2 regions of the Streptomyces sp. NPDC025638 genome follow, and region 2 is predicted to be linked to the other one. Evidence: predicted binding sites of a transcription regulator. Region 2 holds the regulator's gene; the other holds the start of a gene.
The links. The regulator HspR, encoded in region 2, represses chaperone genes until heat shock. The targets are predictions, from matches to a motif close to TTGAGNNNNNNNNNCTCAA.
Positions count from the first base shown of each region.

Region 1: the regulator HspR is predicted to act here: its motif matches at 2,111-2,129, upstream of lon (endopeptidase La).

Region 1 covers NZ_JBVHLX010000010.1:40,420-44,659, forward strand. The annotation lists gene lon (endopeptidase La) at 1-2,088, opposite strand, end outside; gene ACZ4EG_RS25060 (rhomboid-like protein) at 2,405-3,331, opposite strand; gene ACZ4EG_RS25065 (spermidine synthase family protein) at 3,564-4,240, shown strand, end outside.
Region 2 covers NZ_JBVHLX010000022.1:39,051-43,290, forward strand. The annotation lists gene dnaK (molecular chaperone DnaK) at 1-29, shown strand, start outside; gene grpE (nucleotide exchange factor GrpE) at 26-679, shown strand; gene dnaJ (molecular chaperone DnaJ) at 713-1,894, shown strand; gene ACZ4EG_RS39635 (heat shock protein transcriptional repressor HspR) at 1,900-2,346, shown strand; gene ACZ4EG_RS39640 (substrate-binding domain-containing protein) at 2,757-3,863, shown strand; gene ACZ4EG_RS39645 (helix-turn-helix transcriptional regulator) at 4,207-4,240, shown strand, end outside.

The sequences.
Region 1 (4,240 bases), on a different contig from region 2:
CGCGCCCGCCGGGAAGTGGATGTGCACGCCCCGGTCCTTGAGATCGGCCACCGGCAGCTCCAGTTCGGCACCGTGGCTGCGCAGGAAGCTCAGCGCGATCTGCGCCGACTCCTTCATCACGTCGCCCAGCTGGCCCGTCAGGGTCAGACCCGCCGCGCCCGTCTCCGGGTCGGCGAGGGACGCCTCCACGAACAGGACGTCTCCACCGGCGCCGGTCACCGCGAGGCCCGTCGCCACGCCGGGGACCGCCGTGCGGCGCTCCGCCGGGTCCTGGGCGGACTCGGGTACGTGGTGCGGCCGGCCGACCAGGGCCCGCAGATCCTCGTCCCTGATCGTGAACGGCAGCTCGCGCTCGCCCAGTTCGTGCTGGGCCGCGACCTTGCGCAGCAGCCGGGCGATGGACCGCTCCAGGTTGCGGACGCCCGCCTCCCGCGTGTACTCGCCGGCCAGCTTGCGCAGCGCGCTCTCGTCGAGGGTCACCTCGTCCTTGCCGATGCCCGCCCGCTCCAGCTGGCGCGGGAGCAGGTGGTCACGGGCGATGACGACCTTCTCGTCCTCGGTGTAGCCATCCAGGCGGACCAGCTCCATACGGTCGAGCAGGGCCTCCGGGATGGCCTCCAGAACGTTGGCGGTGGCGAGGAAGACGACGTCCGACAGATCCAGCTCCACCTCCAGGTAGTGATCCCGGAAGGTGTGGTTCTGGGCCGGGTCGAGGACCTCCAGCAGGGCGGCCGCCGGGTCGCCCCGGAAGTCGGACCCCACCTTGTCGATCTCGTCCAGCAGGACCACCGGGTTCATCGACCCGGCCTCCTTGATCGCGCGCACGATCCGGCCGGGCAGCGCCCCGACGTAAGTACGGCGGTGGCCGCGGATCTCGGCCTCGTCGCGGACGCCGCCGAGGGCGACGCGGACGAACTTGCGGCCCATGGCGTGCGCGACGCTCTCGCCAAGGCTCGTCTTGCCGACGCCGGGCGGGCCGACGAGGGCCAGGACGGCGCCTCCGCGCCGGCCGCCGATCACGCCGAGACCGCGGTCGGTACGGCGCTTGCGCACCGCCAGGTACTCGGTGATCCGCTCCTTCACGTCCTCCAGGCCCGCGTGCTCGGCGTCGAGGACGGCCTTCGCGCCCTGGATGTCGTACACATCCTGGGTCCGCTCGTTCCACGGCAGTTCGAGGACGGTGTCGAGCCAGGTGCGGATCCACGACCCCTCGGGCGACTGGTCGCTGGACCGCTCCAGCTTGTCGACCTCCTTGAGCGCGGCCTCACGGACCTTCTCGGGCAGGTCGGCGGCCTCGACACGGGCGCGGTAGTCGTCCGACTCCTCGGCGGAATCCTTGCCGTTCTCCCCGTTCAGCTCGCGCAGCTCCTTGCGGACCGCTTCCAGCTGACGGCGGAGCAGGAACTCGCGCTGCTGCTTGTCGACGCCCTCCTGGACGTCCTTGGCGATGGTCTCGGCGACGTCCTGCTCGGCGAGGTGGTCGCGCAGCTGCTGGGCGGCGAGCTTGAGGCGGGCCACCGGGTCGGCCGTCTCCAGCAGTTCGACCTTCTGTTCGGTGGTCAGGAACGGCGAGTAGCCGGAGTTGTCGGCGAGCGCGGAGACGTCGTCGATGGCCTGGACCCGGTCGACGACCTGCCAGGCGCCGCGCTTGCGCAGCCAGGCCGTGGCCAGCGCCTTGTACTCCTTGACCAGTTCGGCGACGTGGCCCGGCAGCGGCTCGGGCACCTTCTCGTCGATGCGCGTGCCCTCGACCCAGAGCGCGGCGCCCGGTCCGGTGGTCCCGGCGCCGATCCGCACCCGGCCGCGGCCGCGGATCAGCGCGCCCGGGTCACCGTCCGCCAGCCGGCCGACCTGCTCGACGGTGCCGAGCACACCCGTGCTCGGGTACGTCCCGTCGATGCGCGGCACCAGGAGAACCTTCGGCTTTCCGGGCTCCGCCCGGGCGGCGGCCTGGGCGGCCTCCACCGCGGCGCGTACGTCGGCGTCGTTCAGGTCCAGCGGAACCACCATCCCGGGCAGCACGACCTCGTCGTCGAGCGGCAGCACAGGCAGAGTGAGCGGTGTGAACGCCGTGGACTCAGCAGCCATGATCTCCCCTTCGGCAGTCAAGTTGAGCTATGCCGACTCAATGCATGGGAGCCCTCGGATGTTCCCCCGACCGCGTTCGCTCTGAGCGATCACCAAATCACCCTGCACTACCAGCGGAAACGGGGGTGGGGGCGCGGTTATGCCCTGGCGGAGGGCAGGGCACTTCGATCAGGGCAAGGCCATGCGCACCCGGCGCCTGGACAAGGCCATGCCGCACCCGCCGGCTGCGCGGAAATCGCCGCCACGTCACGTTCGGCGCGGGAGCGCGGGCTCGCCGCACCGCCCCGGCGCTGCGCCCGGCGGCCGCCCGGAGGGTCTACGCCCGGGCTCGGTTCCAGCGGCGGAGTGCGGGCCACATTGCGATCCCTATCGTCAGCGAGATCAGGTGGCCCCAGTTGGTCATCGGGTCCGTGTACGCGACCAGGTCCTGCAGGAGCATGCCGCCGAACAGCGCGACGACGGGCCAGCGCAGCCAGGGGGTGAGCAGTCCGGCCAGGGCGCCCGTGCTGGCGGCGACGCCGAAGCTGATGCCGTAGTCCAGGCGGTGCAGAGAGCTGCCGGGCAGGTGTCCCGCCACGACCGCGATCCCGACGGGGACCTCGGTCGCCAGGGTGGCGAGCACATGCCCGAGCAGGAAGACGGTGGCCGCGCGCAGTCCTCCTATACGCCGCTCCAGCGCGGTCAGGACGACCAGGAAGCACATGGCGTACGGCGACACGACCCCACCGGCGATCCACAGCGCGCTCGCCAGCAGGACCTGTACGGGTGTCCGCACCAGGTGCGCGACATCGGTGCTGGAGGCCTGGTAGAGGCTGTGCACCAGCCCGGGGGCGGCGTCGGCGGCGATCAGCGAGGTGACCGCGAGCAGGGCCGCGTAGGCGAAGGTGAACGGCGTTCCCGTGGGGGTGGGCAGCAGCCGCCAGGGGTGGAGGGCGCGCAGCCGCCGGGCGAGGAGGCGGTGCGGGGCGGGGAAGGACTGTGCGGGAAAGGACTGTGCGGGGACCGGCGCGATGGTCGCCGGCGCGGCGGTCCGGGACCGAAAGGGCGCGGCTGCCGGGGTGGCCGCCGCAAGGGCGACCGCTGGGGCGTCGAGTGCGGCACCGCCCGCCAGGGCACCACGCTGGCGCGGCATCCCGTCCAGCAGGTCGGCGAGCCCGGTGGGCGACAGTGCGCTGTCGTCGGAAGGAGGCGCGCCCGGGGGCGGGGGCGAGGCCGTCGTGCCGGCCGTCGCGGTCGGTTCCACGGTGAGGCGCTCCTTCCGTCCCGCCCCACACTTCGCGCCGCACGGGCCCCTGTCTATGACCGACGCCACGCGAGACCCCGATTCACAGGATTTTCTGAGGAACCGATCGACCCACGCTGGGGTTTCGAAAGATTCGACAGAAGCGGGAGCGCTCGAACGAGTGATGTGCGCCGACCTGCCCGCCATCCGTAATTTCCGTTGCCGCAAAGCCGTGTTCGTGCAGGATGGGCGTATGGCCGCCACGTACGACACTCCCGTAGTCCTGGACCGACACGAGGGCCCGCACGGGGAGGTGGTGCTGCGCAGACACGGTGAGTCACTGCAGATCATCGCCAACGGCTGCTTCCTCATGGACACCTCCGACGGGCGCTCGGAGCGGCTGCTGGTCGACGCCGCGTACGACGCCCTGGACGGACGGCCGGAACCGGACGTGCTGATCGGCGGCCTCGGCGTCGGATTCTCGCTCGCACACGCCGCGGCCGACCCCCGCTGGGGACGGATCACCGTGGTCGAGCGCGAGCCCGCCGTGATCGGCTGGCACCGCGCGGGCCCGCTGTCCGGGCTGTCCGCCGCCGCGCTCGACGACCCGCGCACCGAGATCGTCGAAGCCGACCTGTTGATGCACGTCAATGAGACTTCCGCCACGTACGACGCCCTGTGCCTGGACATCGACAACGGCCCCGGCTGGACCGTGACCGAGGACAACGACGGTCTCTACTCACCGGCCGGACTGGCAAGCTGCGCAAGGGCGTTGGCCCCCGGAGGGGTATTGGCCGTATGGTCGGCGCAGCCCTCTCCGGATTTCGAGGGAACCTTGCGGAATGCCGGGTTCCAACAGGTGCGTACCGAAGAGATCCCGGTTGCCCGGGGCGTTCCGGACGCTGTGCACCTCGCCGTACGCCCTGGATA
Region 2 (4,240 bases):
ACGACGAGCGCAAGGACGGTGCCGCGTGACGGAGGAGACCCCGGGCTTCGAGGAGAAGCCCGACGTCCCCTCCGGCGCCACCCCTGACGACGCCGAGCCGAAGGCCGCCTCCGAGGAGGGGGCGGCCCCGGCCGGGGACGCGAACCAGACAGCGGGCCTGGTGGCCCAGCTGGACCAGGTGCGTACGGCACTCAACGAGCGCACGCTGGACCTCCAGCGCCTCCAGGCCGAGTACCAGAACTACCGCCGCCGCGTCGAGCGCGACCGGGTAGCGGTCCGGGAGATCGCCATCGCGAACCTCCTGACCGAACTGCTGCCCGTGCTCGACGACATCGGCCGCGCGCGGGAACACGGCGAACTGGTCGGCGGATTCAAGTCCGTCGCCGAGTCGCTCGAGACCGTCGCGGCGAAGATGGGACTGCAGCAGTTCGGCAAGGAGGCCGAGCCCTTCGACCCGACGATCCACGAGGCCCTGATGCACTCGTACGCGCCGGACGTCACCGAGACGACGTGCGTGGCGATTCTGCAGCCCGGGTATCGCATCGGCGAGCGCACCATCCGCCCCGCGCGGGTGGCCGTCGCCGAGCCGCAGCCCGGCGCGCAGACGGTCAAGGCCGAGGGTGCCGACGAGGGCACCGCGGACGACGACAAGGAGAACGGTGGCCCGGAGGAGGGCTGACGTAAACACTGAACGGAAGGAGGGACGTCGGGGATGAGCACCAAGGACTTCATCGAGAAGGACTACTACAAGGTCCTCGGCGTCCCCAAGGACGCCACCGAGGCCGAGATCAAGAAGGCGTACCGGAAGCTCGCCCGCGAGTTCCACCCGGACGCCAACAAGGGCAACGCCAAGGCGGAAGAGCGCTTCAAGGAGATCTCCGAGGCGAACGACGTCCTCGGTGACCCCAAGAAGCGCAAGGAGTACGACGAGGCACGCGCCCTCTTCGGCAACGGCGGCTTCCGCCCGGGGCCGGGCGCGGGCGGCGGCTCCTTCAACTTCGACCTGGGCGACCTCTTCGGAGGCGGCGGCGGAGGCGGCGCCCAGAGCCAAGGGAGCTTCGGCGGAGGCTTCGGAGACGTCCTGGGGGGCCTGTTCAACCGGGGCGGCGGCGCGGGCACGCGCACCCAGCCCCGGCGCGGCCAGGACATCGAGTCCGAGGTCACGCTGAGCTTCACCGAGGCCATCGAGGGCGCCACGGTCCCGCTGCGGATGTCCTCGCAGGCCCCGTGCAAGGCCTGCTCCGGCACCGGCGACAAGAACGGCACACCGCGCGTGTGCCCGACCTGCGTCGGCACGGGCCAGGTCGCGCGGGGTTCGGGCGGCGGCTTCTCGCTCACCGACCCCTGCCCCGACTGCAAGGGCCGCGGTCTGATCGCCGAGCACCCCTGCATGGAGTGCAAGGGCAGCGGCCGCGCCAAGTCGTCCCGGACCATGCAGGTCCGCATCCCCGCGGGGGTGACCGACGGTCAGCGCATCCGGCTGCGCGGCAAGGGAGCCCCCGGCGAGCGGGGCGGCCCGGCCGGCGATCTGTATGTCGTCGTGCACGTGGGGGAGCACCCGGTGTTCGGCCGCAAGGGCGACAACCTCACGGTGACCGTCCCGGTGACGTTCACCGAGGCGGCGCTCGGCGGCGAGGTCCGGGTCCCGACCCTCGGCGGCCCCGCCGTCACCCTGAAGCTGCCTCCGGGCACGCCCAACGGCCGCACCATGCGGGCGCGGGGCAAGGGCGCGGTCCGCAAGGACGGCACCCGCGGGGACCTGCTGGTCACCGTCGAGGTGCGTGTTCCCAGGGACCTGTCGGGGAAGGCTCGTGACGCACTGGAGGCGTATCGCGAGGCGACCGCGGGGGAGGACCCGCGTGCGGAGCTGTTCGAGGCCGCGAAGGGAGCTTGAGAGTGATGGACGGCCGTCGGCGTAACCCGTATGAACTGACCGAGGAGACCCCGGTCTACGTCATCTCGGTGGCGGCCCAGCTCTCCGGACTCCACCCGCAGACGCTGCGCCAGTACGACCGCCTGGGCCTGGTCTCCCCGGACCGCACCGCGGGCCGGGGCCGCCGTTACTCGGCCCGGGACATCGAACTGCTCCGTCAGGTGCAGGCGCTGTCCCAGGACGAGGGCATCAACCTGGCCGGCATCAAGCGCATCATCGAACTGGAGAACCAGGTCGCCGCGCTCCAGTCCCGCGTCGCGGAACTGCAGGCGGCCCTGGACGGCGCGGCGGCCGCGATGCAGCAGCGCGAGGCCGCCGTGCACGCCTCCTACCGCCGGGACCTGGTCCCGTACCAGGAGGTCCAGCAGACCAGCGCGCTGGTGGTGTGGCGGCCGAAGCGGCAGCAGGACTGACACCGATCTGCGAAAGGGGCCCGGAGGAGACCCTCCGGGCCCCTTTCGCATGCGCTCCCACTGCGTGGCGGCGGGCAGCACGACAGCCGTGGTGGTCGCGCGGCTGGCTGGGATCATTCGGTCCTCTGGTCGAATCGGAAGGCGGTGCACGGCCGCCGGTGATCACGACTCGTGAGGATTGGAGTTGGTTGTACTGATCTTTGCCGTGCCATGAACTTCTGTTGAGTGGAGGGTCCGTAAAGGGTGTTTGGAGGTGATTCCGCTGGACCTTCACAAGCGAAGCGGAGCGTGGTGTTGCGCACTCGTTAAGTAGTTCGGCTTGACGCCGGGTGTTGCGGCCGCGTTGTCTTTTCAGACATCTGGGTCGCAAGCAGCCCCACATCCGGAACGCACCTGAAGTGAGCCCCCGAATGCGTCGTATCGCCATATCTGTGGCAGCCTCCACGATGACCCTCTCGCTCGCCGGCTGCGGCGTGCTGAACGCTTCGGGGAGTTCGACCGACGCAAGCCCGACCAAGGGCAACGACCTCACAGTGGGGCTCCTGCTGCCGGAGACGGCGAACACGCGGTACGGGAAGTTCGACTACCCCATCATCAAGAACAAGGTCGCCGAGCTCACCAAGAAGCAGGGCAAGATCGAGTACGCCAACGCGGGCGCGGACGCCGGCAAGCAGTCGCGGCAGATGCAGCAGATGATTGCCGACAAGGTCGACATCATCCTGCTCGACGCGGTCGACTCGCACGCCATCGCGGGCGATGTGAAGAAGGCGAAGGACGCGGGCATTCCGGTCATCGCGTACGACCGTCTCGCCGAGGGTCCGATCGACGCGTACATCTCCTTCGACAACGAGCTCGTCGGCGAGGTGCAGGCCCGCACCCTGCTGGACGCCCTGGGGTCGAACGTCGACACCTCCGACAAGGTCGTCATGGTGAACGGCTCGCTCACCGACCCGAACGCGAAGCAGTTCAAGCAGGGTGCCCTCTCCGAGCTGAACGGCAAGGTGACGATCGCGGAGACGTACGACACCAAGGACTGGAAGCCGGAGAACGCCACGGCCGAAATGACCGAGGCGATCAACAAGATCGGCAAGAACAACATCGCGGCCGTCTACTCCGCCAACGACGGCATGGCGTCCGGTGTCATCAAGGCCCTCAAGGCCGCGGGCGTCACCGAGATGCCGCCGATCACCGGCCAGGACGCCGAGCTGGACGGCGTGCAGCGGATCGTCATCGGCGAGCAGTACATGACCGTATACAAGTCCTACCCGGCCGAGGCCGAGAGCGCCGCCGAGATGGCCGTCGCCAAGGTCCAGGGCAGGGACATCCAGTTCGACGCCCTCACCCAGGACCGCGTCGACAGCCCGACCAACAAGGAGATCCCGGCCCAGCTCGTCACCGTGACCGCCCTGACGAAGGGCAACATCAAGGACACGGTCATCGCGGACGGCATCTACAAGATCTCCGACATCTGCACCCCCAAGTACAAGACGGCCTGCGCGACGATCGGCCTCAAGTAGCCGGCGGTCAATGCGGCGGGGAACGAGGGGTTCACCCGCGAGGGTGGGGCGCGCACGCCGGGGCGTGCCCTCCGCCCGCCGCCCGGCCGGATCGATTTCGGCCACTTGGTTGCGTACCCCGCCGGGTGTTGTGACCCCCGGGGAAGCGGGTGGCCCCGATGCACCCGTGACCGTGGCCTCTCCACCGTCAGCTTGTTGCAAGGGGAGGGGAGGAGGCTGGGAGGAAAGGGGCGATACCGGCGGTTTACGGCGGCCATGGCGTGGAGAGCCGTGTTGCGGAGCCGCATCCGTCCGCGCATAGTTGCGCCACGGAAGTGGCAGCAAACCGGGGGTGGAATGGGCGATGGCCGGGCACGGAACGGAGGAGCATCCACACG